3 regions of the Glutamicibacter sp. 363 genome follow, and region 1 is predicted to be linked to each of the others. Evidence: riboswitches for the same ligand, from Rfam matches in the RefSeq annotation. Region 1 holds a riboswitch; each other region holds the start of a gene.

Region 1 (7,984 bases):
GCAGCGGATCCTGCCATTTGAACAGGTTGGCTTGCTGAACCGCGAGCGCTTCGGTGCGCTGCGCCTGCCGGTCGCCGACGGCGGCCACGGGGCACGCTTGAGCGATGTCTTCCGGCTGCTCATCGAATTAGCCGAGGCGGACTCGCATGTGGCCCAGCTATGGCGCGCGCATATTGCCTTCGTGGAAAACGCGGTGCGCCTGGAAGATGCGCAGCTCCGCAGCAAATGGGTTGCCCGGATCAGCTCCGGGCAGATCGTGGGCAACGCCTACACCGAGGAAGGCGGCAACGCCCTCGGGTTGCTCAACACCAAGGTCACCGAGGAGGGGTCGCGCTGGCTGGTCAACGGGCGGAAGTTCTATTGCACCGGCACCATCTTCGCCGACTGGACCACCGTAGCGGTGGCGCACCCGCAACTCCCAGGGCGCCAGATCGCGGTAGTTTCCACCCAGCACAGCGGCGTGAAAATCCTCGATGACTGGGACGGTTTCGGCCAACAGCTCACCGGTACCGGCAGCACCGAATTCCACGAAGTTCCGGTGGACACCTTCATGCCGGAGGACCCCACGGATCCGGAAGCCGCGATCTTCCAACTCGTGCTCATGGCGGTACAGGCCGGAATCGGACGCGCGGCACTGAACGACCTGCGCTCCTCGGTGCAGGCGCGTACCCGCAGTTTCAGCACCGGCACCGGAGTTCCGGTGCACCGCGAACCGCAGGTATTGCAGCTCGTCGGCGAGGTCTCCGCCGAAATCTTCGCCGCGGAGTCCGTGGTCATGGGCGCGGTGCTGGAGGTCGAATCAGCCATGGCAGATGCGAACCTGAATGCCGAGGAGCGCTTTGCCGTGTGCGAACTGGCGGCCAACCGCGCCCAGACGATCGTGCAGCCGCTGGTCATCGGTGCGACCAGCAAGCTCTTCGACGCGCTGGGTGCATCCTCCACCCGCAATAGCTGCAATATGGACCGCCACTGGCGCAACGCCCGCACCATCGCGACGCACAATCCGGCGATCTACAAGGCGCGCATCGTGGGGGACTACGAGATCAACGGCGTGCAGCCCCAACGGCTGTCCGTCACCGGCACGGTAACCGGAGCAAACCGGTTCTCCGGCAGCTAGGCAACACTCTTCGAACACTGATTTTTAGACTTACCAGATTTCTTCTATGGATAGGGGCACACCAATGAGCGAGAACAAGCGCGAAATCCTTTTTAACGCCTTTGATATGAACTGCGTAGTGCACCAGTCGCCGGGCCTCTGGCGCCACCCGGATGACAAGGCGTCGACCTACAACACCCTGGGCTACTGGACCCACCTGGCCAAGGTGCTGGAAAAGGGCAAATTCGACGGGCTGTTCCTCGCCGACGTGCTGGGCACCTACGACGTCTACAAGGGCACCAACGAAACTCCGCTGCGCAGCGGTGCACAGGCGCCGGTCAACGACCCGATGATGCTCGTCTCCGCGATGGCCGCGGTCACCGAGAACCTCGGCTTCGGCGTCACCGCGGGTACCGCCTATGAGCACCCTTATGCCTTCGCGCGCCGCCTGGCCACCCTGGACCACCTGACCAATGGCCGCGTGGGCTGGAATGTGGTCACCGGCTACCTGCCGTCGGCCGCCCGAAACATGGGCCAAGAAGACCAGATGGAGCACGACGAGCGCTACAACCACGCCGATGAGTACCTCGAAGTGGTCTACAAGCTGCTCGAAGGCTCGTGGGAAGAGGACGCGGTGCAGAACAACAAGGAATCCGGCGTCTACACCGACCATTCCAAGGTGCACCCGATCAATCACGAGGGCAAGTACTTCAAGGTTCCAGGCATCGCCATCACCGAGCCAAGCACGCAGCGCACCCCGGTGATCTACCAGGCCGGCGCCTCCAAGCGCGGCACCGAATTCGCCGCGTCGAACGCCGAAGCGATCTTCGTGAATTGCCCAACGCGAGATTTGCTCAAAGAAGCGGTCGCCAAAATCCGCGACGCTGCCGAAGCCGCAGGCCGTGGCCGCCACGACATCAAGATCTTCGCCATGCAGACCATCATCACCGCCGAAACTTCGGAACTTGCCCAGGCAAAGTTCGAGGACTACAGCTCCTACGTGGATATCGACGGCGCGCTGGCATTGCTTTCGGGTTGGACCGGCATCGACATGTCCGCTTACGGACCGGATGACGTGATTGGCGACGACGTGAAGTCCAACGCCATCCAGTCCTCGGTGGAAACCTTCAAGAAGGCCAGCGGTGATACCGGCAAGCCATGGACCATCCGCCAGCTGGCCGAATGGATCGGCGTGGGCGGATTCGGTCCGGTCTCCGTCGGTTCCGGTGCCGAGGTTGCCGAGAAGCTCATCGATTGGGTTGAATACACCGACGTAGATGGCTTCAACCTGGCCTATGCTGTCACCCCAGGTACCTTCGAGGACGTCGTCGAGTACGTGGTTCCCGAGCTTCAGGCACGCGGGGTCTACAAGACCGAATACACCGAGGGCTCGCTGCGCCACAAGCTCTTCGGTGAAGGTGACCGGGTGAAGGACACCCACCGTGCCGCCCAGTACAAGATCTCCAACCGATTGGCCACCAAGGCCTAAATCCTTGAAGATCAAGCGCTAGCAAAGCCAGCGAGTCCCCGCGAAATGTTGAATTCCGCGGGGACTCGCTGGCTTTAACGGCTATTTGGCCGGGTTCACCACCATGGCCGAACCGCCTCCGCGGCGGTTTGGTTCAGCCGCCGCGATCAAGGTCCCGTCTGCGGCGATTTCCACCGCCTCAACCGCACCGATCTCAGCCTGCGGGGTGAAGGAATCACCGGCGGCGGTGAGCTTGTGCCCGAAAGCCTCAAGCGCCGGCCCATAGGCCTCGATGAATTCGGGCTCCGCCGTCACCGCCGCGGTATTGCGCTGCGAGGCGCGCGGGGCCGCGATGGCTTCGCTCAGATCCATGCCCAGGTCAATGCGGTTCACCAGGGTCTGCAGCACCGTGGTGATGATGGTGGAGCCGCCGGGGGAGCCGATGGCGAGCATCGGTTCGCCATCGCGCAGCACGATCGTGGGCGCCATCGAGGAGCGCGGACGCTTGCCCGGCTCGATCCGGTTCGGGTCGGCGGGATCGTACACCGTGGAGAAATCGGTCAGCTCGTTGTTCAGCAGGAAGCCGCGCTCGGGCACCACGATGCCCGAACCTCCGGTCTGCTCGATGGTCAGGGTGTAGGAGACGACATTGCCCCAGCGGTCCACCACCGAAAGGTGGGTGGTGGAGATATTCTCGGTATCCTGCTCAACCACCGGCTCGCTGGTTGCCGCAGGGCACACTCCGTCATAGCCCTCGATATCGCCCGGAGCCACCGGCTTCTCCGCGGCCTGTTCGGGGTTTACCGCGCACGCCCGGTCGACGCCGAAGAGCTTGTCGGTCAGGATTTCGGTGGGAACATCCACAAAGGCCGGGTCGCCGACAAACTTGCCACGGTCGGCGTAGGCCAGGGCTGTCGCCTCGAAGTAGTGGTGAAGCGCGGTGGGCCGCTCCATGCCGGCGAGGTCGAACTCGCCGAGAATATTCAGCGATTCACCGATGGTGGTTCCTCCGCTGGAGGATGGCGCCATGCCGAAAACATCGAGGCCGCGGTAGCTGACCTGGGTTGGCTGCTGCTCCACGACCTCGTATTCCGCGAGATCGGTGGTGCTCACATAGCCAGCCGGAACCGGGAGTTCGGTGTCCGCGGACGTGGGCGGAGCCTGCACCGTCTGGGATATTTCTTCGGCCATTTCGCCCTGGTAGAACGCCGAGGGGCCCTGCTTCGCCAGCAACCGGTAGGTCTGGGCAAGATCCGGGTTCTTGAAGATGCTGCCAACGTGCGGCGCATCGCCATCGGGCAGGAATAGCTCGCTGGTGGAGCCGAAGGTCGCGAAGCGTTCCTTGTTATCCAGGGTCTGTTCGCGGAATGTTTCATCGACAACGAAGCCGCGTGAAGCTACCTGGGTGGCTGGGTGCAGAACTTTCTTCAGGCTTTGGGAACCCCAATTGTCCAGCGCGCGCTGCCAGGTGGCCAGGGTGCCGGGCACGCCGACCGCCACGCCGCTGGTCACCAGTTCGGGAGTGAAGTTGTAGGGCTCGCCGGTTTCCGGATCGATGAAGGCATCTTGGGGCATTGCTGCCGGTGCGGTCTCCCGGCCGTCGATGGTGCTGATTTTTCCGGTTTTCGCGTCGTAGTACATGAAGTAGCCGCCGCCGCCGATGCCCGCGCTATAAGGCTCGGTCACGCCCAGCGCGGCCGCCGTTGCGACCGCCGCATCAACCGCGTTGCCGCCTTTGCGCAGGATCTCGATTCCGGCGGCGGTCGCTTCCGGGTCTACGGAGGAGACTGCGCCGCCGCTGCCTTTGGCCGTAGGCGTTTTGTCGGTCGCCCTGGGATCGGCGCTGGCCGGAAGGGCGGTGAAAGTTCCCAGTCCCAGCGCCAGTGCCGCGGCGCTGGCGATAGCTCTCGTACTTGCTCGTGACATACTTTGATCTCCTGAAAAGGTGGGGATGAAGCAAGCGCCAATTTACGGGAGAAGCACCTGAGACTTAGGCTGTGACACGCGTCACCGCGCATGCTTGTCGCTCATTACGCTCAGGTGAAGACTTCACTAGCGTCGGATTCACCGCCGTCGCCTCAAGGGCTTCGGAGGGCATGCCGCCACCGCGGCAGCCAGCGATCCGGCCACCGAATACAGCAGCTTCGGTGGCCGGACTGCGTTTAGGCTAGGAGAATGAGCAATGAACCTACCTCCGAGCTGCCCCCGGTAGATCTCGCCGCCGCCGCGCAAATGTGGGCTGACTACCGAAACAGCTGTGCCACCGATCCGGGCGACTACGTGGTGGAATACTTCGGAGACAGCGCTGAGCTCGCCGAGGCACTGCTGCATCAGGTAACCCACGGGCAGAAACGTGCCACCTCAAGCCTTGAAAACGAGTACCTTGCCGAGAACGAACCGCTTCCGCGGGTCGGTTCGCACTGGATCGCCTGCGACGGCTCCGGGACACCGAAAATTATCCTGCGTACCAGCGAGGTGACGCTGAAATCATTCGACCAGGTGGATGCAGATTTTGCCTTTGCCGAGGGCGAGGATGACCGTAGTCTGGCCAGCTGGCGCCGGGAACACGAAAAGTTCTGGAAACGGACGCAGCAGGCAGATTTCGCCAAGCAGTGGGAACCGGCAATGACCGGCGTGCCCGGTGAGCGGATCGTGTGCGAACGCTTCGAAGTGGTCTGGCCGCGCAGCTAGCTTCCAGGCACCTAATTCATCTCCACCTTTCGGTTCTGGAAGCTTGCTTTGCGTTCAGGCCCAGGGGCGTCCTCGCACCCGCCGAGTTCTCCTGAGTCAAGATGCGAATTCAGCGTCGTCACGTGGCGACATATGACGGGTGAGTCGCGCATTTATGGCCGGTTTTCCGCCGATCTGCGCACCGAGGTCGACTTCATGACGCGTATATAACGTCATGGTTGTTCACGAAGCGGGCACGGGCACAGACTGAAACTGTTCGATTCACCTATCGAATGGTAACCATCCAGAGCGACCGAGAGACCTGGCTCAACGACGTCGCAGCAACCACCCTCACGGGGCCGGTGCTACAGCCAGGACCGATGGAGCAGTCTGAAACACCGGCTTTGTTCCCGAGATTCAGAGCCTGGCGAAAGCCAGCGGCATCCTGAATCCGTGGATCGTCGCTGTTTGAGACTCTGCGCGGTGCCAGCACCAAGGAGAACAAATGCAAACGACGTTATCTGGACGATCACATGATTGAGATTCGCCAGCTGCATAAGCACTACGAAACGGCCCAGGGCCGTGTGGAGGTCCTCAAGGGGATCGACCTGGACGTTCAATCGGGGACAATCACCGCGGTGGTTGGGCCCTCAGGCGCCGGGAAGTCCACCTTGTCCCATTGCATCTCGCTGTTGGAAAAGCCCAGCAGCGGTCAGATCCTGGTAGAAGGCAAGGACTTGTCGGTGCTCTCTGGCAAAGAACTATGCGCCGAACGTCGTGCCATCGGCACGATCTTCCAGAACTCGGCCCTTTTGCGCCGCATGACGGTAGCCGAAAACGTTGCGTTGCCGCTGCGAAACCTGGGAGTAGTCCACCACGAGATGGAAAACCGGGTCGCCGAACTCCTGAATCGCGTAGGTCTGGCGGATTGGGCAAATTCGTACCCCGGAGAACTTTCCGGTGGCCAACGCCAACGCGTGGGCATTGCCCGAGCGCTGGCGCTGCGTCCGCGTCTGCTGCTCTCCGATGAAGCAACCTCGGGGCTCGACCCGGAATCCACCACGCAGGTGCTGGAACTGCTTGATTCCCTGCGCACCGACTTGGGCTTGGCGATTATCTTGATCACCCACGAGATGGATGTGGTGCGCCATATCGCCGACCGCGTCGCGCAACTCGATGGCGGTCGAATCGCCGAGTACGGCGAACTTCGAGGCCTGGTAGCGGATCCGGGATCGGTGACCGGTTCAAAGCTTCTGCCATTGCGCCCCGATCTGGTGCCCGCCGGCTACGACTTCACGCTGACCGTGGCCTACCAGGCGGCAAATGTGGACCCAGCCTGGATATCCCGGCTGGGAACCGAACATGGCGCGCGGGTCGCGCTGCTCGGTGGCTCCGTGGAAGCACACCACGAGGGAACGCTGGGCCGCGTTGAAATCGGTCTCGCGGGCATTGCCGCAGAACGAGCTATTGCCGTCTTGGCTGGATGGGGATTGCGCGCCACGCCACGATCCCAGCAGCTCCTCGCGAGTGTGGCCGACCGCGCGGAACGCATCGAGGTGGCGGTATGAGAATCCCAACCGAAAGCGCAGCGGTCGGTACCGACACCCCATGGAACGAACTGCCCGCCCTGATGCTTCCTGCCTATGGACAGACCTGGGCAATGGTCGGCATCGTGATGGTCTTGGTGATCATTTTTGGCGGCATCATGGGTTTGGCGCTGTTCAACACCGACCGGCAGGGTCTCTTTCCGCACGACAAGAGCCATGCGGCACTGAGCTGGTTCGTCAACATGGGACGCTCATTGCCGTTCCTGGTCTTGATGGCGGCGATTATTCCATTCACCAAATGGGTGACCGGAACCACCATCGGCATTTGGGCAGCAGTGGTGCCGATGACCATTGCGGGCATTCCCTTCTTCGCGCGGCTCGTGCAGAACGCGCTCAATGATCTGCCTAAGGAGAACCTGGCCGTCGGGCTGGTGACCGGTGGATCGCCGCTGCAAATCATCGGGGCAACCCAGATCCGTGAGGCGCTGCCCGCCCTGGCCTCCGCCGTCACGCTGAACACCATCTCGATGGTCGAGTATTCGGCCATCGCGGGAACCATCGGGGCCGGCGGCATCGGCTATCTGGCGGTCACCTACGGCTATCAGCGGTTCGACATGAATGTCATGCTTGCCACGATCCTTGCGCTCATTCTGACCGTGCAAGCAGTCCAATTCCTCGGCGATCGCATCGCCCGCGCGCTGGCCCGCCCCTAAGCGCCCTAGAACAAACGAGAAGAACATGACGACTTCACCCAAAGGCCATGACCATGGCTTCACTCTGCGTAAAAACACCGCGAAACTGCCTTGGACCATCGCGGCATGCGCGACCATTGTGGCGCTCGTCCTTGGCGCGTTGCTGGTTCAGCAAAAGTCCGCTCCAGCGCTCGCGTCCACCGAGCCCGGCAAAACGAATTTCAAGGTCCATTTTGAACCGGCAATGGCCGGGGAAGAGAAGATCCTGAAATTCGTGGCCGAGACCATCGCGCCGGATTATGGAATCGAGATAGAACCCATTGGGCTTCAGGATCCAATCCAGGCGAACCGCGCCGTGGCCGAAGGGCAGTTCGACGCGACCATCTTTGAACATGAGTGGTACATGCGGCAATCGGCAGAAGCCGCCGGCGTGGAATTGACGCCAACCGTTGAACTGTACCAATGGGGCTTCGGTCTGTATTCCACCCGCTACGAATCGGTCGAGGTTCTC
Region 2 (10,487 bases), on a different contig from region 1:
AGATCCGAGGCATACTCATCGAGGAACAACCAGTCTTCGTCGACCTTAAACTGCAGCTGAGTGTTGCTTCGTGCTAGCGCAGCAAAACGGGTGAACCAATGGTGCTGATTGCGCAGCATATTCCAGCCGTAGGTCTTGAACGCAATGGTAGTCCAGCGCAGCTGTCCACGAACCCAGCGTCCCTCGGAATTGCGCACCATGGGGCGAACACCCAAACGGAAGCGTTTGTTGCGCGTCGGGTGGGGGACCGCTCCCGAAGGCATCCACTGCTGTTGCTGGGAGGTATTTTTCGAATCAAAGACCATGAATTGCAAGGCCATGGCCACGACCGGGTCATTTGGTGACCCTAATAGTCCGTCTGCGGGCCCCGGCTCGGGTTCTTCAAACCAGGTGTTCACTTGCTGGGACCAAGCGGTAACGGTCTTTTGCTCTTGAACGACCGCCGGGCGGGGCAGCTTGGCGATCTTATTGGCGGTGAGCGACAGCGCCGCGATATGCGGGCAGATCGAGCCTTTGTCGCAGCTGCAGTCCGAAGCGTCGATGGACCAGCCCGAAGCGCTGCGAATCACCGTGAGAGTGGGGGAGAACATCTGACCATCTTCGAGGACGGTACCCGAGATGACACTCGCAGTTTCATCAAAGGCGACGTCAGTCACTGATTCGTCGTTCTTGGCAAGTTGTTGCCCGAAGAAGAATGGAACGTCACCCAAGTACGCCAGTAGGTGCCTTGCGTCAATGAGTGGTGGCACAGAATCAGTCATCCTCTCATCGTTTCACGTTCGGGGCGTAGGTGAAAGTTGAGGACGCTAACTGTGAATAATCACTTGTGTTCAAGGTAGCGTAGATGCATGTCTCATGTGTGGCCTTATCTCCCCGCCAGAGCGGTCAATGTCACCACAATGGTTGAGTTCGACAGGCTGGCAGCCGAAGCCATCGAAACTCAAGCATCGCTTGCCCGAAACTGGCGCGTTCATCGGGTTGATCTTCGAACCAGGGACTCGGTTTTAAGCGCTCTGGACCTTGCCAACTGTCTTTTTATTGATTGCGTCTATTCCGATGCCGGACGTTCGCTCGTAGAAGCAACCGGCGGGCTATGCATGAGTACCGGAACGCAGCTGCCGTTCAATATTTATGAACGTGGGCTCTACTCCCCGCTAGAGCTCTATGCGGGGATCAAAGAAGCCCCCTACTCGCAGGTGCCCGACGCGCAGATCTATACCTATTCGCAAGCGAATTCTCCGGCTGAGTTTTCGCCCGATGACAGCACAATGGCAACGACTTTGCATGATCACCATATTGGTCAGGCGATGTTGAGCGCTGTTTACGATGGGGTATTTGCCAAGACGCCCATGATCGGGATCATGGGCGGGCACGCGGTAGCACGTGGCACGCAAGAATTCGCCGATGCAGTGCGGCTCGGTGCGATGCTAACCGGCCAAGGCTATTCGATTGTTACCGGTGGGGGACCAGGGGCCATGGAAGCGGCAAACGCCGGCGCGTGGCTTGCAGACTATGACAAAACGGCTACCGGCAGAGCCGTGGATATCCTCGCACAAGCTCCAGACGCGATCCGTCATCGGACTGCCTGGGCGCGTGCAGCATTGCGAGTGCGTGAAGAATACCCCAGCACGAGAAATTCAATGGGAGTGCCCACCTGGTTTTACGGCCATGAGCCACCAAACCTGTTTGCCACGCATATAGCAAAGTTTTTCACGAACTCGATTCGCGAAGCCATCCTGCTCGAACAGGCAAACGGCGGAATCATTGTGCTTCCCGGTGCTGCCGGGACAGTCCAGGAAATATTCCAAGACGCCTGCGAAAACTACTACGCGACCGGCGCTCGCGTCGCTCCCATTGTGTTGGTGGGCCGCGAGCATTGGACACGGAAGCTACCGGTCTGGCCTTTGCTGCAGGCGCTTGCCGCCGGGAGGGCCATGGAAAGCAGAATAGCTTTGGTGGACACCGTGCAAGAAGCCGTCGAATTCATTAAAACAATGACTCCATTGCGGCGCCGCACGCGGTTCTAACAACGATAGTGGCCGGTGCCTCAAGCTGTGTCATGTTGGGGCAACGGCCAGCAGTCTGCTTTTGGAGCTAAGCCACGGTGGTGCCGAAAAGCAAGCCCAAGCAGTAGGTTACAGCGGCCGCACCCAAGCCAATGGCCAGCTGACGCACGCCACGTTTGAGCGGGGACGCACCGGATAGCAGGCCAACGACGCCGCCGGTGAGCAGCAACGCGATGCTGACCAAAGCGACCGCCACGCTCACCGCAGCTAGCCCGGTGAGCCCAAAGATGTAGGGCAGGATCGGAATGACTGCGCCCGAAGCAAAGAACATGAACGAAGAAATGGCGGCTCCCGGTGCCGAACCAAGCTCCTCATGTTCGCGTTCCAGTTCCGCGCTGCGAACTTCTGGATGGAGTGAGAAGGAGGGGTTGCAATCGCAGGTAAACAGCCCCATGCGTTCTGCCGCGCGGTGTTCGGCGTCCTCATTGTTCATGCCACGTGCTTTGTAGATCAACACCAATTCATTGGCGTCAAGATCGAGGTCACGGGCGGCAGAAAGCGTGACTTGGGTAGGGCGCGACGCGGTGAGAAGCTCACGTTGGGAACGGACTGACACGAATTCCCCGGCAGCCATGGACAGCGCGCCGGCCAGCAGGCCGGCAATTCCGGAGAAGAGCACGAGGGACGAGGCCACACCGGTGGCGCCGATGCCCATGACCAAGGCCAGATTCGAAACGAGCCCGTCATTTGCGCCGAACACCGCGGCTCGGAAGTTGCCGGACAGCCGGGATCTGCCGGCCGTAGCCAAAGCACGGATGACTTCCTCATGCACTTGCTCATCCGCGGCCATTTGCGGCGCGGCATCCTGATCGGTGGCGTAAGGAGAGTTGCCTTCGGCACGCTGGGCCAGCGCCAAGACAAACACCGAACCGAAATGCCGGGCCATGAAACGCAACATGGTGCGCCGCATCGACGGACGGACCGGGCGCACGTGTTCACCGAGCTTAGCGCGCCAGTAATTTTCGTGGCGTTCTTCCGCTTCGGCTAGCCCACGGAGAATCTGGCGTTCTTGTCCGGTGCGCTTTTCGGCCAGTTCACGGTAGATCGCACCTTCGGCGACCTCATCGGCCATGTACTGGCGCCAGCGGCGGATCTGCGCCTTGGATGGTTCGGGAATTGAGGTTGGGGCCATCACGGGGATGAGTCTCCTGCGGCAGAATTGGATCATTCACGGGCAGATGATCCGGGTTAGGTTCAACCCCCTAGTTTAGTGAGTGAGTCGAGCACTGGGAATTTGGCAAGACTAAATACCTTAGCGGCGCCAGGGTTTTGCCCTCGGGCTGCCACGAATACCGAAAGTTCCTCGCGCTGCCTGTCGAAGCTCGGCGGACCCACGGTTCTGGCTAGCAATCGGGTGAGCAGGTGCGGGTCGGTGACGTAGTAGCTGACCCAGACTCCGCGAAGCGGAAACTGCACCTGGCCGGTTTGCAGGTCAATAATGGGAAGGACGTTTGAAGCCATAACTATCGTGGACCCTTAAAAGAGCTCTTGCCCGTAGCCGGTTGGAGTACGGACCGCTTCTTCATCCGAACCACCCATGAACCTGGGGTTGGTGTGCGGCCAGTCGGAGCTTGGCGCCGCATCTCGTGAAGCAACACCACGATGCTACACCCGTGGGCTGTCCGGATGCGTAGTGAGACGTCATACTCGGCTCTCGCGGGCCTCATGGGAAGCAGAGCCGAGCACCGGGAGGTGCACGGACCGCGCCCACAAGAACCCTGCGCTTGGCGCAGGCGAAGGTCGCCGGGCGGGGATCTGGACATCGGGCACTACCGGTGGCTGGCCCGGTGACCGATCTCCGGCAAGTGGCTCCCCTCCCGACCCGCCGTCGATGCCGCCAGGCCTGCCCGAGCCGCGCGGGAGTATCGCTGCGCAATATGCCGCTCAGGTCCAACGCCTCTGGTCCGTTGGGACCAACGCCAGGCTACGGACCGGCAGTTTCACCAGGTGGTGCTCCTAGTCGCTGGGCTCGGTCAGGGCCATCCGAGCTAGCGCGAGCCTATGCGGCCTGTTAGAGGCGGTGCCCTGCCAGAGCTATGAGCAAGATTTGGCGAAGAATCGTTGTTAGGACTGCTCGGCGATTCGCTGCAGCGAGGAGCGTTGTTCCTTCCATTGCTCAGCGCTGAATCCAGGGATATTTCTCGCCTGTTCGCGCAGTCCTACCTGTCCGTCGAGAAGCTCTCGAACGATATCGAGATGCCCGGCATGCCGGGAGGTCTCCGCGATCATATGAACAATAAGATGCTCCACGGTGGTATGCCGATGCACGGACCACCAGGGGACCTCTGCCGGGGATTCTAAGTTCAATTCGTCAAGCGCGTGTTCGGCAAATGCGATGGATTTTCGGTACAACGCGAGAACATCTTCTACCGAGAAGCTGGCCGGAGGCAGGAAGTCGATCTGCGGTTCATCGCTTTGCAGTAGTTGAAGCACATGCCGATCGTTGGGCACACGACCTAGGCACTCGCCGAAATAACCGTATTCGGTGATTGCTAGGTGGTAGATGACACCAAGCATGTGGGTTCCGGTATCCGTCATGGGGCGGCGGGCCAACTCCTCGGAGAGTCCCTGGCACTTCCAGAGCACGGTGTTGCGGGCCTCGTTCAAGTAGGTCCGAAGCCTCTTGGAGGACGGATTGCCAGCGGTATCCATGTGCCGAGTCTAGTTTCTTGGCGATTGAATAAACAGCGCCGGCGCATTGAGGGATTGGTTGCTGACTTCAGGACTGAAGCGTGAGCTCGGCGCAGTTCTCGTTGCCTATTGGTAAACTGACGCAGTGTAGGAACCTGAACCGGATTGGTTTAGCGGAATTGTAGGCCGGGTGCTGCCAATCTAGGGCTGCGCCGGTGTCAAAATGGTGGGAGAGCATGAAAACACTGCCCGTAGAGCCCACCGGCTCGTCGATTAATATCGGTGCCCGTTTGCGTGGGGTACGCCAAACCCGACGAATGACCATCGACCAGGTGGCTGAAATGTCCGGACTGACCAAGGGGTTCTTGTCTCGCGTGGAGCGAGACTTGACTAGCCCGTCGGTATCGACATTGCTTAGGCTCTGCGAAGTATTGGGCTTAGAAGTCGGGCAGCTCTTCTCTGTACCTGAAACCAAATTGGTCAGGTTGGAGCACGCACCGCGAATCGCCTTGGGCGGTCAGGGGATCACCGAACAGCTGGTCACTCCCCGCGCCGAGACCCGGGTGCAGATGATTAGGGCAGAGGTCGCGCCGCAGGGCTCGGGGGAGGCCGAGCTGTATTCGGTGGATTGCAAGGTGGAAGTTCTGCACGTGATTTCCGGAGAATTTACCTTGGTTCTGCCCGAGGACCGCATTGAACTGCAAGCGGGCGATACGGTAACCTTCCCGGGCCGTGAGCCGCACAGTTGGGAAAATACTTCGGACCGGACCGCCGTAGTGACCTGGACGCTGTTGCTCTGACCAAAACCGCATTGCGCTTTTGAAGGGCTTGCGCGTTTTCCGTCCGTGCCGGGTTTCGGCCGGGCAAAGCCCAAAGCGTATCCTTGACATAGCGTCAACAACTTTTCTCGACGCCGATAAATAACCGAAGGGAGCTCCGTGACGGAAAGCGAGCCACGGGCTGAACTGGTCGAACTGCGCTCCGCGAGCTGGTGGATGTCTGCAATTCTCGGTGTCTTAATTGGTGTGACCATGACATTGATCCGCACTCAACGTTATTTTTTCATCGCCGGGGCGGCGATTCTGGCGGGGGTCATCCTGGTCATCGGCTTACGCACTATTCACCGCCGTTCTCAATACCCGCAGATGGCACAGGCGAAAACCTCTTGGGTATATGCGGTGTGGACGCTGGTGCTACTAGTGCTTGCGGGGCCTGTCCAGCTGGTTTACGTGGCGGATGAACTCGACGAGATTGCAATTAAGTCCTTCGTGCTTTCGGCAGGTTTCTGTTTTGGGTTCCATGAGGTGGACCGGGCATTGGTAGCGAGCAGCAAGAAGTCCTTCGAAAGCTAGCTGCTGAACTACACGCACGCATTGGAAGGGTGAAATGTCTACCGAAAACCTTGCGGTCGGCATAGACATCGGCGGGACGAAGATCGCCGGCGGCGTGGTCGATGGCCACGGCCGGATTCTTCGCCGGAGCTTCCGCCCTACTCCGGGCCGGAGCGCAGCATTGACCGAAGATTCTATTGCCGAGGTAGTCAGCGAGCTCAGCGACGGGGATACTCATATGCCCGTGGGTGTCGGGGCCGCCGGCTGGATTAACCGAAGTGGTTCGCATGTCCTCTTCTCCCCGCATCTTGCATGGCGTGATGAGCCGGTGCGTGAACGCCTCGAATCGAAGATGAACCGCAAGGTCGTCCTGAATAATGATGCCGACGCCGCGGGGTGGGCCGAGCATCGTTTCGGGGCGGCACGAGGCGAGGAGCTGAGCGTCTGCCTGACCCTTGGCACGGGTATCGGCGGCGCCATCATGTTCGGCAACAGTATTCTGCGCGGCAGTTTCGGCGTCGCCGGGGAGTTCGGGCACCAGACTTTGGTGGTGGACGGCCACCGTTGCCCGTGCGGAAATCGAGGGTGCTGGGAACAATACGCGTCGGCCAACGCACTGGGACGTGAAGGGGCAGAGCTTGTCCGGCTGGATTCTCCGCGGGCATATAGTTTGCGTGAAGCCTGCCAAGCGGACCCCGGCAAGGTGAGCGGAGCGATGGTGACGGCGCTGGCGGTCAATGGCGACCCTGCCTGCATGGAGCTCATCGAAGAGATGGGTCGATGGCTCGGGAGGGGAATTTCGAATCTTGCGGCTGTGCTGGATCCTGGCGTCGTGGTCATCGGCGGGGGGCTAGGGTCTGCTTCCACTTCCCTGGTCGAACAGGCGGAGGCCTCCTACCGGCAGCTGCTGCCGGGGCGAGGCTACCGGCCGTTTGCTCGCATCGTACGAGCCGAGCTTGGCTCCGATGCCGGGCTGATCGGTGCTGCGGACTTGGCCCGGTGGCACGGGTGACCCGCTGCCTGCGACTACGCGCTATTCGCTTCATCGCATTTTCATGTTCCAAATCAGAGACCTGATCCCGCAACCCAATTGGTGTTGCGGGATCGCTGTTTTAACCAGCAGAACCGGTTTTTTGTGGCTTCCTTGGTGATTGCACCTTGACGGTCAGCGCACCGATAAATAGCATGGGAGGAAACTCATGTTTCATATTAGGCAACTCTTGTCGAGTGTGCCGGGAAGAAGCGCTCATGAAAGAAGTCCGGATCGAAGAAAATGGGAACATTGGACCCATCAATGCCGCGGTAATTCCGCGCTATGCCGGAGGCGGAACCTATGCACGGCTTCCGCGGCTGGACCAAGTCCAGAAATCCGATATCAAGATCGTCGGTGTGCCTTTTGACTCCGGTGTTTCCTACCGTTCCGGCGCACGCTTTGGAGCAAACCACGTCCGTGAGTCCTCACGGTTGATCCGCCCATACAACCCGGCCACCGAGGTTTCCCCCTTCGCCTTGAGCCAGGTTTCCGACGCCGGTGACATGGCGGTCAACCCGTTCAACATCAACGAGGCCATCGAGACCATCGAGCACAATGCGCTGGAACTGACCGAAGACGGCTCAACGCTGGTGACCATCGGTGGCGACCACACCATCGCATTGCCCTTGTTGCGTGCGGCCTCGCAACGCGCTGGTGCGCCGGTAGCGATGCTGCATTTCGACGCCCACCTGGATACCTGGGACACCTACTTCGGAGCCGAATACACCCATGGAACCCCATTCCGCCGAGCGGTCGAGGAAGGCATTCTCGATACCGAGGCGATCTGCCATGTAGGAACCCGAGGCCCGCTCTACGGTAAAAAAGACCTCGAAGACGACAAACGCTTCGGGTTCGGCATCGTCACCAGCTCAGATGTCTACTATCAGGGCGCAAAAGAGATCGTTGCAAAACTTCGCGACCGCATCGGCAACCGTCCACTGTACATTTCGGTCGATATCGACGTGCTGGATCCGGCGCACGCACCGGGCACCGGCACCCCGGAAGCAGGCGGCATCACCAGCCGCGAACTGCTAGAAATCTTGCGCGGCTTGCGCGGGTTGAAAATCGTGGGAGCCGATATCGTGGAGGTGGCACCGGCATACGATCATGCGGAGCTAACCGGCGTAGCTGCCTCACATGTCACCTATGACCTGATCAGCCTGATCAGCGAATACCGCCAGCTGAACGGACAGAACAACTAATGGGCAACGAAGTACAACGTAACGGTGGAGATCTCGTCGTTGAGACGCTGACAGCGCTCGGCGCGAAAACGGTCTTCGGCATTCCAGGGCAACATGCGCTGGGGCTGTTCGACGCACTCTCACGCTCCAATCTGCAATTCATTTCTTCCCGGGTAGAAAACAACTCGGCCTTCGCCGCCGACGGCTACAGCAGGGCCACTGGAGAGGTCGGAGTGCTTTTCCTCTCTACCGGCCCGGGAGCGCTGACCGCCCTCGCCGGATTGCAGGAAGCCTATGCCACCGGCGTGCCCATGGTGGTGGTTGCGAGCCAGATTCCTTTGGATGGACTGGGCGCTCGCCGAAAAGGCATGCTGCACCAGCTCGATGACCAGAAGGCCTCGGCCGCAAACGTCACCAAGTTCCAGCAGACGGTGCACCACGCCTCGGGTATTCCCTCGGCGATCCAAGATGCCTGGGCGCAGGCGATCACCGTGCCGATGGGACCGGTCTGGATCGAGGTTCCGCAGGATGTCTTGCTGGCATCGGTGCTCATTCCTCCGGTGCATGATGCCCTTGCCGAAGCCTACGATCATCCACCACGTGTGGAATTGATCGATGAAGCGGTTCGCTGGCTTTCGGAAGCAAAGAGGCCGGTGGTTGTTGCAGGCGGAGGTGTCCGTCGTGCCCAGGCCGAAAACGAATTGCTGGAGGTGGCCGAAAAGCTCAATGCCCCGGTGCTTTGCACCCCGGGAGGCAATGGCGCATTCCCGTGGGATCACGAATTGTCATTGCAATCTTGGGTGGAGGATCGGCATGTCACCGAAGTTCTCGAAGATGCTGACGTATTGGTGGTCGTGGGCTCAGCGCTCGGCGAAGTCTCCAGCAATTATTTCTCCCTCGCACCTCGTGGGCACATAATCCAAATTGATGCCGAACCGCGCGTCCTTGAGTCAAATACGCCAGCATTGGGTATCCGAGCGGATGCCAAGGCCGCGTTGCAGTTCCTAACTTCGAAGCTTAAGGAAGTAAGCCTGCCTAACGCGCCAGATTGGCATGGGCAGAGCCCGACTCAAGTCGTCACCCAGACCTTGGCAAAGGTGCAGGCACGGCTGGCGGAGCAGGGCCTGGACCATGAACGAAGGTTCATGGCTGATATCCGCGAGGCGGTGCCCGCGAAAATGCAGACCTTCTGGGATATGACCATTGCGGCTTATTGGGGTTGGAGTTGCTGGGATTCGCGCCAGGGAGAATTCCATTCGGCGCAGGGTGCCGGTGGACTAGGTTTCGGTTTCCCCTCGGCCATTGGAGGTTCCATCGGGTTGCAGATCGAGGGAGCTACGCCCGAGCAAGCGCGAGTGCTCGCGGTCTCGGGTGATGGCTCGTCGATGTATTCCATTGCAGAATTAGCCACGGCAAAACAGCACAACGTGCCGGTCACTTGGCTGATCGTTGACGACGGTGGTTACGGAATTCTGCGTGAATACATGGAAGGGGCCTTTGGCAAGGCAACGGCCACCGAGCTGGAACGCCCGGATTTCGTTGCCTTAGCCCAGGCTTTCGGAGTTCCTGCGCGACTGGTCGAAGCAGACCAGATCGGTGACGCGTTACGCGAGTCATTCGCCGGAGAAGGCCCAAATGTCATCGTAGTTCAGACGCTCTTACGCATGTTCGCCCCGACGCATTTAGGCGAGTAAGGCATAGCTTCGGCGCCCTTCAAAGGGGGCGCCGAAGTGACTCTTGTTAGTGCGTGAAGTGGTAAACCACGCCAAACATTAATGTGGAGAAGCCCAGGCTGATGCCTATGAGCAGTGGCACCCAGTCTAGAGACTGGCTTGCCAACATCACTGCGAAGATACCGAAGAGCAACATGGCTCCGATTCCTCCGATGATCAACCCTCCGCCACCATGATGCTGCACGGCGGAATGTGCAGTTCGTTGGATACGTGGTGTCATGCACTCATGGTACGACCGAAGCCAAGCAATCTGTGGTGCACCGGATGAGAATCTGGGTATTGTCAGATTTGTTTGACTTGGCTCTGGCTTCTCAACTGATGAACCCGCGAGGCTGATCGAGCCAACGACTCGTAGTCGGCGCCTGGGCCTTGGGCGATGAAACCCTCGCAGAGATGGTCAGCGGCCACCTGCTTGCCGAAAGCCAAGCCTCGGTAACTGCCGCCGGACATTCGAATCAGGTGCGCTCCCGCGGCCACGTCCCAAGGCTTCGTATCGAACCCCACGCTTGCAT
Region 3 (10,487 bases), on a different contig from region 1:
TCAGCTAACCGAAGACAAATATGAGCAGTCGGCCTCCAAAACCGCAAAGACTTCCGCAGAAGGCGTAGCTTCCGGGTTGCTTCCCAGCTGGGCTCCCAATGGTGGAACCGACGTCCGCCTGGAGCAACGCAGCACCGGGCACGAGCGAATTTTCACCATGGACTACTCAGGTGAACTTCCAAGCGGCAAATGCGAGCCGCTGGCTAACACCGGCGTTCCCAGCGCCAAGGAACTGGAAAAAGGCTACGCCGCCGATTCGCGGACCAAGGACATGGCACCAGAGGATTTCGTGACCTACCGAACCCTCGAAGCCGACTGGTGGCCGGCAGGCGCTGAATTGCAGAGCACCGCGCTCTGTGGACGTTGGTGGGTGCACCAAGATGCAGGCAAGCTGTACGCTTTCGCGCCAGATGTTGCCAGCGTGGCCGAGGCAATCGTCAAGGAGCGCGCCGAGGCCGAGTAAGCCCGGCCTAGGAGGAGGGCGGCAGGGTCAATACTTGAGGCGCCCCCTCGGTGATCAGTACCGTGTGTTCGGTATGCGCGGTACGGCAACCCGTTGCGCTTCGCAAGGTCCAGCCATCGGGATCGGTGATGAGCTTCGCGGTGTTTGTCATAACCCATGGTTCCAGCGCGAGCATTAATCCGGGAACCAGCTTATAGCCTCGGTTGGGCCGTCCGTTGTTCGAAATGTGAGGTTCCTGATGCATTGTCGAGCCGATCCCGTGGCCGCCGTATTCGGTATTGATCGAGTACCCGGCCTCGCGCAAGACTGTGCCGATGGCATAGGAAATATCGCCAATTTTGGCCCCTGGCCGGGCCGCATCAATTCCGGCAGCTAACGCGTGTTCCGTGGCTTGGATCAGCTGGGTGCTTGCGGTGTCCTGGGTCGGCCCCACGATAAAGCTGATGGCAGCATCAGCGGCGATGCCTTCCTTGGAAATCGCAAGATCCAGGGTCAGTAAATCACCGTCGGCCAGTGCGTAGTCGTGGGGTAATCCGTGCAGCACCGCATCGTTGACCGCGGTGCAGATGTAATGGCCGAATGGTCCGCGTCCAAAAGCTGGTGCGTAATCGACATAGCAGGATTCTGCGCCTGCTCCGAGGATCATCTCGCGGGCCCAAGCGTTGATGTCCAAAAGGTTGGTGCCCACCACGCTGCGGTCCCGCAGGGTTTGCAGGATCTGCCCCACGAGAGCTCCGGTGACCTTAGCCCGGGCAGCTTCGTGGGAATTCAGGATCTCGATCATGCGAAGCCTTTCATAAAACCAATAACAATACCGTCCATACTATACCGGTACTATGATTGGTTTTATGGTTAGATTGCCCCTCACTTTTGAAGAACTCGAACGCGGCGAGCGCCTCGGCGCCCTCTTGCGCCGGGCAAGAGCCGAGCGGACCATGGTTGACATTGCCTTTGACGCGGGAATTTCCCCGGAGACGCTACGCAAGATCGAGTCCGGGCGAGTGGCCACCCCCGCATTCTCAACTATTGCCGCCATCGCGGGGGTCCTTGGACTCTCGCTGGATGAACTATGGAATTCCGTGCTTGCCCAAGAGCCGGACGCCAGCGGTGCCCGATCCAGCAGAATGGCGCGCGAGCGGCTTGCGAGCTAGTTCGCTGAAATGCTGCGCTTTCGAAGCGGATCACGCCCCTGGCGATCGCTCCGCTCTCCTGTGCCCAGTAGTCCTCATTGATCTTTTCCAGCGGAATCTCCTGCGCGGTCAAATCATCTAAGTTCAGCCGACCTTGTTGATGAAGTTCCGCTTAGTACGGAGCGCCCTGGCGGGCGTTCGAGGGGCCCTTTCAAATCCCGTGCAGGCTGCGTTGGTGCATGGGCATGCCTAGCATGGCATTGAGTCCTAGTGGCTTGCCCTGTGGCAACCCGATGAGGTGCACGTGCCCGCCGGTTCGATCTAAGCGAGGGCTTCCTTGCCCAGCGGCGGTCTTCATCGACTACCTGGATGCTGAAGCTGCCACCGGTGATAATGAGACGTGCTGAATGTATGCGTGCTCGGGTACATAGCCGCGGGCCTCGCAGAAGGTGCCGAACTGGTTACCTGCGGAGAACCGGTGAGCGCGGAGGGCTCTTCGTTCCGCCAACCGTCCTGAACAATGTGAAGCCGAAATGTCGGTGTCAAAAGAAGAGATCATTGGGCCGGAGCTCTCGGACACAAAATTCAGTGATGAAGATTCCCGCGCGGTCGTACTGCGCCAAGCCATCGGCAATGGCTACGGACTGAATTCGATCATTTTCACCCGAGACATCTCCGAGGCGTTGCTGATTGCGAAGAAAATCCAGGCTGGCAATCTCCGCGTGAATACCGGAGCCGGCATGGACGCGAACATGCCATCTGGCGGTTTCAAGCAGTCCGGCTGGGGTATGGAAAGGGTCCCAAGGCCTCGGACGGCTAGGATAAAACCATGAGCGAACAGGAGCAGCCCCGGTTAGGCAGCGCACTGGCGCAAAAGGTCGTCGACACCATCGCGCCGACGATTAACCGCCATGTCAATATCATGAATTCCCACGGGGTGATCATTGCTTCCACCGATGCGGCCCGCATCGGAACGCATCACGAGGGCAGCGCCGAGGCGATCCGCCGCAACCAGATCATCCGCGTCAGCCAGGCCGATGGCAGCGCCGGAACCCAGCCCGGGGTCAACGTTCCGCTCACATTGGATAATCAGCTGTGCGGGGTCGTCGGCGTCACCGGAGCCCCGCATGAGGTCGAGCCGCTAGCCGATCTGATTGCACTGACCGTGCAGTTGCTCTTCACCCAGGAACGCGAGCACTCGCGCAGTACCCGCCGTGAAACAGAAGCCCGGGACATTATCTCCGCGTTGCTGGCCGGATGGGCCGAGCCAGAAGCCATTGACCGGAGCCTGGCAGCGCACGGCTTGCGCGGACCAACGCAACTGGAGGCATGGATCCCGCGCAGCGCGCAGGATCCATTGCTGGATGTGCCGGCCGTTGAGGGCCGGCGCACTTCCTGGATCAACCTCTCCGGTGCGTTCTGGCGGATCCGGCTGGCGAACGAACCGGCCTTCGAGGAAGACCAAGGCGCAACGGAGCGCTATCTTGCCTCCGCCCCGGCAGAAGGCGCCGGACACCTGCTGGCCGAAGCCGAAGCCCTCCGTGCCCTCGTGGCGCTCCCGGCGCTGATACCCCAGCGACGAAACCGGGAGATCTGGAGCCCGGAAATCGCCACCGCTATCGCGCGCACACCGGCGCAGAGCCTGAGCCATATTGCCCGGCCCGCCCGGGACTTGAGCGAAGAGCAAGCGAAGACGCTGCTGGTCGTCACTGCCGCAGCATCGATGACCCAGGCCGCAACCGAACTGCACATACACCGCAATACCCTAGTGCAGCGTCTGGAGCGCGTAGCCCTGATCGCCGGGGTGGACATCCGCCACACCGGCCAGGCGGTGCGGCTGCAGCATGCCATCTACGCAGCGGTCGCCCTAGACCAGAAACACATATTCTAGGAATTTCCGGCATAAGAATATGGGCGTGCGCCCATAGGTGATTGAGTCCGCAGTCCCTAGTATTGGCAAGATGCTCGAAGTTGAGCGCCCGCTGAACCGGTCCTCCCGGCCGAAACAACCTTCGCAGGAAAAGCCTGAGCAGCTTGACCTGGCGGAATAGCGGGCGGCAGCAACGGGCCGGAACTCGCACCCAGAACGACCGCCTGCGCCATTGCAGGTTCGGGCTGGGGGCCACAGATATTGGCAAAGGAGCCAACTCGCCGTGTATGAACTCCTCGTTCTGCTGATCCTCGTGGTGGCCATTGTGCTGGTCACCGCACGCTGGAAAATCAGCCCCTTCCTCGCCCTCATCGGCGCGGCCATCCTCGCGGCCTTCGCCTACAAGATCCCCATCGCCGAGGTCGCCTCCACGGTGACCACCGCCTTTGGCAGCACCATGGGCAATATTGGCCTCGTAATCCTCTTCGGCACGATGATCGGCATCATCCTGGAGCGTTCCGGGGCCGCGATCTCCATGGCCGATGCGCTGATCAAGGTGCTGGGCACCAGATTCCCCAACCTGACGCTGTCGCTCATCGGCTACATCGTTTCCATACCGGTCTTCTGCGACTCGGGCTACGTGGTGCTCAACTCCCTGCGCAAGGCCATCACCCTGCGCACCGGTGTTTCCACGCTGGCCACCTCCATTGCCTTGATGACCGGCCTGTATGCCACCCACACCATGGTCCCGCCGACCCCAGGACCGCTGGCAGCCGCCGAGTCCATCGGCATCGCCGACAACCTCGGATTGATCATCGCCATCGGCCTGCCGGTGGCAGTGGTCTCGGCCATGGCCGGGCTGTTCTATGCCAGCCGCTTCAACAAGTCCACGTGGACTCCGCTGCCATCCGAGGATGAGAACGACATCTCCGAGCTCGATTACGAGCAGCTGCGTGCAAGCTTCGGCAAGCTGCCAAGCCCTGGCTTGGCCTTCCTGCCGATCCTCGTTCCGCTGGTCTTGATCTGCGCGGCATCGATTGCCAAGCTTCCATCGCATCCCTTCGGCGAAGGCGCCGCACTGGAAGCACTGTCCTTCATCGGCACCCCGGTGATCGCGCTGATCTTCGGTTTGCTCGCCGCGACCTTGCTGCTGAACGGCAATAAGAAGCTTGCCGACTTCAACGAGCAGATGCACGAAGCCGTGCGCACCGCGGCGCCCATCCTGCTGATTACCGGTGCCGGCGCAGCCTTTGGTGCTGTGCTGGCAGCCTCGGAGCTGACCACGATCCTCTCCGATTCGCTCAGCGGCTTGGGTCTCGGACTGGCTGTGCCATTCCTGATCGCCGCGGCATTGAAGTCGGCGCAGGGCTCATCCACCGTGTCGATGGTGACCACCTCGGCGCTGGTCGCCCCGATGCTCGGATCCCTCGGTCTGGACTCCGAACTGGGCATGGTGCTCAGTGTCCTGGCAGTTGGCGCCGGCGCGATGGTCGTCTCGCATGCCAACGATTCCTACTTCTGGGTGGTCTCCCAGCTCAGCCGCATCCCGGTGATCACGGCCTACAAGACCTTGAGCGTGGCCACCGCCATCCAGGGCACCGCCGCATTTGCTACCGTCTGGATCCTCGGGGCATTCCTGCTCTAGTAAATCCAAGAAGCCTGCATAAACCAATAACCGCGCCATCAGTGGATGGCGCGGTTATTGGTTTAACTGGCGGGATGGCCGCAATAGGCAAGGCTGCAACTTCGAGCACAGCCCAGCTTTCCCCATTGACTTGCTGGCAAGGATTACGGGCATGGGAACAATGACCGGCAATCCGGCCATCTGGGATGCCTGATCGCTGGATCCATGATCCACCCCCGCATTCGCTGACGCTTATCGCTGTCGGCTAATTGAGAAACCGAGATCCCCCTGACAGGTGCCCGGTCGATTGATGCTGGATCCGGATATCAAGCTCTCCGATCGCCGATGACGTAACCTCCAGAAGTATGACGGCGTCCCAGCGCCTTCGGGGCGGTCCAAGTCCGCCGGAAATCTCGCTTTGTGACGACTTCTGACCGACTATTCCGTCGGATGACGTGCTCCTTCCATCCGCTCATGCCGCGGTGTTTCACTCGAAGTACCAACCATCCAGAGCGGCTGAGAGACCTGGCTCGACGACGCCGCAGCAAGCCTGCATTCGGCAGCTAGTGCTAACGCCAGGTTCGATGGATCAGCAGAAAGCAACTTTCTGCTTCCTTCGGAGCAAGACTCTAAGGGAGAACGAAAATGACCGTACTGAGCACGCAACTGCCCCGCGTTCCCTACACCGGGAGCGCAGACGAGGCCGAGCTCGCCCACTGGCGCGAGATCGCCGGCCAGGTCGCGGCCACACTGGCCGCCGATGCGCTGGAGCGCGACCGCAAAAACGAGCAGCCCTTCGCCGAGGTGCAGCTGCTGCGCGAAGCCGGTCTGCTGAACCTGCTGGTTCCGGCCGAATTCGGGGGAGCCGGAGCGCATTGGGCCACCGCCTTTGAAACCATCCGCATCCTGGCCGCGGCCGACGGGTCCATCTCCCAGCTGCTGGCCTACCACTACATCAACCAGTCCGGCATCGCCTTCTACGCTCCGGCCGAAACCCAGGCCGAGTGGTGGCAGCGCACCGTGGCCGGCGGCTGGCTCTGGGGCGATTCGGTGAATCCGGTGGACCCGCAGCTGACGCTCACCGCGGAGGGCGATGGCTACCGCTTGAACGGAGCCAAGCGTTTCTCCACCGGCTCCGGAGTCGGCGAGGTGATCGTCGTGAACGCCGAAGTCGCCAGCGGAGCGCGCCACGGCGAAGTGCTGGCCTTTGTCCTCCCGCGCGACCGGGAAGGGCTGGAAATCGTTGATGACTGGGATTACCTGGGCCAGCGCTTGAGTGCCTCGAACTCGCTGAAGTACCACAACGTGCGCATCGAGGCCGCCGATCTGCTCGGGGCGGTAACCGACGAGCCGGTGTCCACCCTGCTCACCCCCGGGATCCAGCTGGCCTTCGCGAACTTCTACCTGGGCATTGCCGAGGGCGCGTTGGCCCGCGGCAAGCAGATCCTGCTGGGCCGCAAGAACGCCTGGTTCCTCTCGGCGGCGGTGACCTACTCGCAGGACGTCGTCTTCCAGCGCACCGTGGGCGAGCTGAAGGCGCGCACCGCCGCGGTGGCCGCCCTGACCGAGAAGCTCGGCCGCAAGTTCGATGCGCTGCTGGCCAAGGCCGGGAATGTCACCCAGCCTGAACGCGCAGCGCTGGCGGTGGAAATCGCCGAAGCCAAGGTGGTCTCCACCGAGATCGGCGTGGAGGTCGCCAACCGCATCTTCGAGGTCACCGGTTCCTCCTCGACGCACAATGATGTGGGCCTGGATCTGTTCTGGCGCAATGTGCGCACCCACTCGCTGCATGACCCGGTGGACTACAAGAAGATCGAGGTCGGCGCGTACTTCCTGCGCGGGGAAACCCAGCCGCTCTCGCTCTACACCTAAACCTCACCCCCACCCACGGATTGGACCGAACTGATGACTGCACTTGCCATCTCGCGCAATCGCCTTGCCCAACTCAAGGAACGCTTCGCCCCGCACTTTGCAAAGATCGCCGACGGCGCCGCCGAACGCGACCGGAGCGGAGAACTGCCGCACCAGCAGGTGGCCGAGCTGGCCGCCGCTGGCTTCGGCGCATTGCGCGTCCCGATCTCCCACGGCGGGGCAGGGGCCACCCTGGCCGAGCTCTTCGAATTGCTCGTGGAGTTGGCCGCCGCGGACTCCAGCATCGCTCAGGCCTTGCGCGCGCACTTCGCCTTCGTCGAGGACCGCCTGGTCGCCGCTCCGGGGCCGGGCCGCGACAAATGGCTGGCCCGCTTCGCCGCGGGGGAGCTGGTGGGGAACTCCTGGACCGAGATCGGCACCGTGAAGGTCGGCGAGGTGATCACCAAGGTCACCCCGGATGGCGCAGGAGGGTTCCTGGTCAACGGCACCAAGTACTACTCCACTGGCTCGATCTTCGCCGACTGGCTGGATACCTACGCCGAACGCACCGATACCGGCAAGCGCGTGATCGCCGCGGTCAACCGCCACCAGCCCGGCGTGGTGCTGGCTGACGACTGGGACGGCTTCGGACAGCGCACCACCGGCACCGGAACCTCCACCTTCACCGACGCGGTCGTCGCCGAAGAGGACCTGATCGACTTCGACACCCGCTTCAAATACCAGACCGCGTTCTACCAGCAGGTGCTGCTGGTTGTGCTGGCCGGGTCCGCCAAGGCCGCCGAACGTGACTTCGCCGCCGAGCTGAAGGCCCGCAAGCGCACCTTCAGCCATGGCGCCGCCAACGTGGCCGCCGAGGATCCGCAGCTGCTGCAGGTCATCGGCGAGGTATCCGCCACCGCGTTCGCGGCGGCCGGAACCGTGGAACGCGTGTCGCAGTCCCTGCAGGGAGCCTATGAAACCGCGTTGGCGCTGCACGAGGGCGAGGTGACGTTGGAGGAAGACGAGGCGGCCAATGACGCGGCCGAGCTGGCCAGCGCGCAGGCCCAGGTGGTCTTAACACCTCTGGTGCTCAACGCGATCACCCACGCCTTCGACGCGCTGGCCGCTTCGGCCACCAGCGTTTCGAAGAACCTGGACCGGCACTGGCGCAATGCCCGCACCGCCGGAAACCACAACCCGTGGGTGTTCAAGGCCCGGCTGATCGGCGACCTGGCGGTCAACGGCACCGAGCTGCCGCGGGTTTGGGCCATCGGCGCCTCGAAGTAGCATCCCCGGATGCTGCAGGCCCAGCACACATCTGGAGTGCTGGGCCTGCTGCGTGCAGCGCATCAATGACCGAGCAGCTCTCCGGCACCCCCTGGATTCACCTCGCCGGCAACAACTCTCTGCAGATAATGCTCCGGGGATTCTTGGTCCGCGGCGGCCTTCCGATAACAGGCAGCGCCCGGACTCGGCGATTGCCTGATTCCGTAGCGCATGTTCCCTGCAGAATCCGTGGCATATGGTGCCAGAAATGAATGCGCGAGGTAGAGGACATCTCCAGCGGCAATCCGATGCTCGCCGCAGTCGAAAACTCCGCGGGTCTCCCAGCTGACCTCGATGCTTGAAAGCTCTTGTTCGAGCTTGTAGCGCTGGCGCTCGTCTGCCACGACCGCGATGATCGGTTCGATGAAGTCCAGCTCGGGATAGGGGCTGGGCTGCTCCCCTCCCGAAGAGGATCCTCAGCGTATTTCTGAAAGTTCTGCATCGCGGCAACTTATATCCTCTTCAATAAGCGGGCATGCCTGAAGATAACGGGCATTTCCATCGCAGGCGCCCGTTCCAAGGGGGCTCCGAGCAGGTTGTTTCGAACGGCTGCGCGCAGCGTGCTTTATGGAATCTGCTTCGGCGGGTCTGATGCCGCTGGCTAGACTGAGTGGGTGATCAACTACACCCTGCGTCAAATACAGTATTTTGTCGCCGTCGCCGAAACCGGGTCCATCTCCGCGGCCGCCGGCGCCTGCCATATTTCGCAGGCCGCCATGTCGCAGGCGATGGACGAACTTGAACGGGTGGTGGGATCGCAGCTGCTGGTGCGGCGCCGGGCGCGCGGCGTGGTCCTCACCGCGGTAGGTACGGACTTCCTCCACGATGCCAAGCAGCTGGTGCGCCATGCCGAAGAGGTGCAGGATCAAATCGTGGAACGCCAAACCAAGCTCTCCGGACCGCTGGTCATCGGCTGCTACTCCTCGCTGGCGGCCTTCTGGATTCCGGTGATCTGCGAACGCTTCACCAACGTGCACCCGGACCTGCAGGTGACCCTCCTCGAGGGAGATGGCGCCGAGCTGCAGGAGCGGATGCTGCAGGGGCATCTGGATGCGGTGCTCACGCACACTCGGCATCTCCTGCCGCACGTGGGGTGGCGCCGCGTCATGTCGGGGCGGCCGTATGTCCTGGTCGGAGGCAACCACCGTCTGGCCAAGCGAGGCAGTGTGGCGCTGTCGGAATTGGCGGGAGACGATTTCGTGTCCCTGGACATTCCGACGGTGCGCGATAACCAGCTGGTGAATCTGCGGATGTCGGGCCTGGATCCCAAGGTGCGTTGGAGTTCGCAGAGCTTCGAGGCCGTGCGCGGTTTGGTTGCCCGGGGTTTGGGCTACACGGTGCTGGTGCAGCGGCCCCCGGTCAATCTCAGCTATGACGGACTGCCGCTGGCGATCCTGGAAATTGAGGGTCCGGTCGGCGAGAGCGATATTTGTGTCGCCTATACTGCATCAAACCGTCCGAGCCTGCGGCTGCGCGCATTCCTCGACTTCTGTGAAGAGGTTGGAGCCGAAAAAGAAAACAGGGCTGGCTAGAGTCTTTGTGACTCCAGCCAACCCTGGATCTGTTCAGCGAGGCTACAGGTTCTCCGCTTCGAGATCCGCCTCGCGGCCCTCTTTCACCCCACGTATGGCAAGCCCGGCGACAATGAATGCGCCCGCCCAGACGGCGCCGGCGATCCACAGTGTTCCGCCACCGAGTAGCACCAAGCCGGTAACGATCATCGGGGTGAAGCCTGCCCCCACGGTGGAGGAGAGCTGGTACACCAGCGAAGCGCCGGTATAGCGGATCCGGGTGGGGAACAGCTCGGCGGTGAACGCGCCGAAGGGTCCGAAGATGGTGGCCTGGATGATGCCGTTGGCGATGAACAGGGCGATGGCAAAGAGCCACAGCTCGCCCATTTCCAGCATCCACATGATCGGCAGGGCCATGACCGCGCCGGCGGCTATGCCAACCATCATGGCCGGGCGGCGCCCGAGCCTGTCGGAGTAGCGGGCGGCGAACCAGATGCCGACGACGGTCAACGCAGCGCCGATGGCTTTCACATTCAGCACGGCCGTGCGGTCCATGCCAACCTCTTCAACCACATAGGCGACGGCCCAAACGGTCATCAGGCCCTGCACCGTGTAGGAGCTCATGCCGACCAGCGTTCCGCGGATCACCGAACCGGGGTACTTGGTGATGACCTCCAGGAATGGGGTTTTGCGTTCTTCGGCTTTGTCTTCC

The links. Region 1 has a riboswitch for S-adenosylmethionine ahead of ACT3UA_RS15050 (methionine ABC transporter ATP-binding protein). Riboswitches for the same ligand answer to the same signal wherever they lie in the genome.
Region 2: another riboswitch for S-adenosylmethionine. It lies ahead of ACT3UA_RS04395 (hypothetical protein); the one in region 1 lies ahead of ACT3UA_RS15050 (methionine ABC transporter ATP-binding protein).
Region 3: another riboswitch for S-adenosylmethionine. It lies ahead of ACT3UA_RS17820 (acyl-CoA dehydrogenase family protein); the one in region 1 lies ahead of ACT3UA_RS15050 (methionine ABC transporter ATP-binding protein).

The regions. Positions count from the first base shown of each region.
Region 1 is NZ_JBQSYR010000026.1:32,108-40,091, forward strand. It holds gene ACT3UA_RS15030 (acyl-CoA dehydrogenase) at 1-1,117, shown strand, start outside; gene ACT3UA_RS15035 (LLM class flavin-dependent oxidoreductase) at 1,182-2,585, shown strand; gene ggt (gamma-glutamyltransferase) at 2,667-4,490, opposite strand; gene ACT3UA_RS15045 (ASCH domain-containing protein) at 4,740-5,255, shown strand; SAM riboswitch class I at 5,532-5,621, shown strand; gene ACT3UA_RS15050 (methionine ABC transporter ATP-binding protein) at 5,768-6,802, shown strand; gene ACT3UA_RS15055 (methionine ABC transporter permease) at 6,799-7,494, shown strand; gene ACT3UA_RS15060 (MetQ/NlpA family ABC transporter substrate-binding protein) at 7,520-7,984, shown strand, end outside.
Region 2 is NZ_JBQSYR010000005.1:46,451-56,937, forward strand. It holds gene ACT3UA_RS04380 (DEAD/DEAH box helicase) at 1-761, opposite strand, end outside; gene ACT3UA_RS04385 (LOG family protein) at 849-2,027, shown strand; gene ACT3UA_RS04390 (VIT1/CCC1 transporter family protein) at 2,095-3,198, opposite strand; gene ACT3UA_RS04395 (hypothetical protein) at 3,261-3,527, opposite strand; SAM riboswitch class IV at 3,546-3,658, opposite strand; gene ACT3UA_RS04400 (DinB family protein) at 4,131-4,718, opposite strand; gene ACT3UA_RS04405 (helix-turn-helix domain-containing protein) at 4,934-5,497, shown strand; gene ACT3UA_RS04410 (hypothetical protein) at 5,636-6,049, shown strand; gene ACT3UA_RS04415 (ROK family protein) at 6,084-7,040, shown strand; gene speB (agmatinase) at 7,277-8,263, shown strand; gene ACT3UA_RS04425 (thiamine pyrophosphate-binding protein) at 8,263-9,936, shown strand; gene ACT3UA_RS04430 (hypothetical protein) at 9,983-10,195, opposite strand; gene ACT3UA_RS04435 (inositol monophosphatase family protein) at 10,258-10,487, opposite strand, start outside.
Region 3 is NZ_JBQSYR010000043.1:6,771-17,257, reverse strand. It holds gene ACT3UA_RS17850 (hypothetical protein) at 1-463, shown strand, start outside; gene map (type I methionyl aminopeptidase) at 471-1,247, opposite strand; gene ACT3UA_RS17840 (helix-turn-helix domain-containing protein) at 1,312-1,614, shown strand; partial or broken gene ACT3UA_RS17835 (aldehyde dehydrogenase family protein) at 2,124-2,426, shown strand; gene ACT3UA_RS17830 (CdaR family transcriptional regulator) at 2,423-3,484, shown strand; gene ACT3UA_RS17825 (GntP family permease) at 3,747-5,108, shown strand; SAM riboswitch class I at 5,588-5,678, shown strand; gene ACT3UA_RS17820 (acyl-CoA dehydrogenase family protein) at 5,733-6,959, shown strand; gene ACT3UA_RS17815 (acyl-CoA dehydrogenase family protein) at 6,993-8,225, shown strand; gene ACT3UA_RS17810 (hypothetical protein) at 8,288-8,608, opposite strand; gene ACT3UA_RS17805 (LysR substrate-binding domain-containing protein) at 8,879-9,796, shown strand; gene ACT3UA_RS17800 (MFS transporter) at 9,839-10,487, opposite strand, start outside.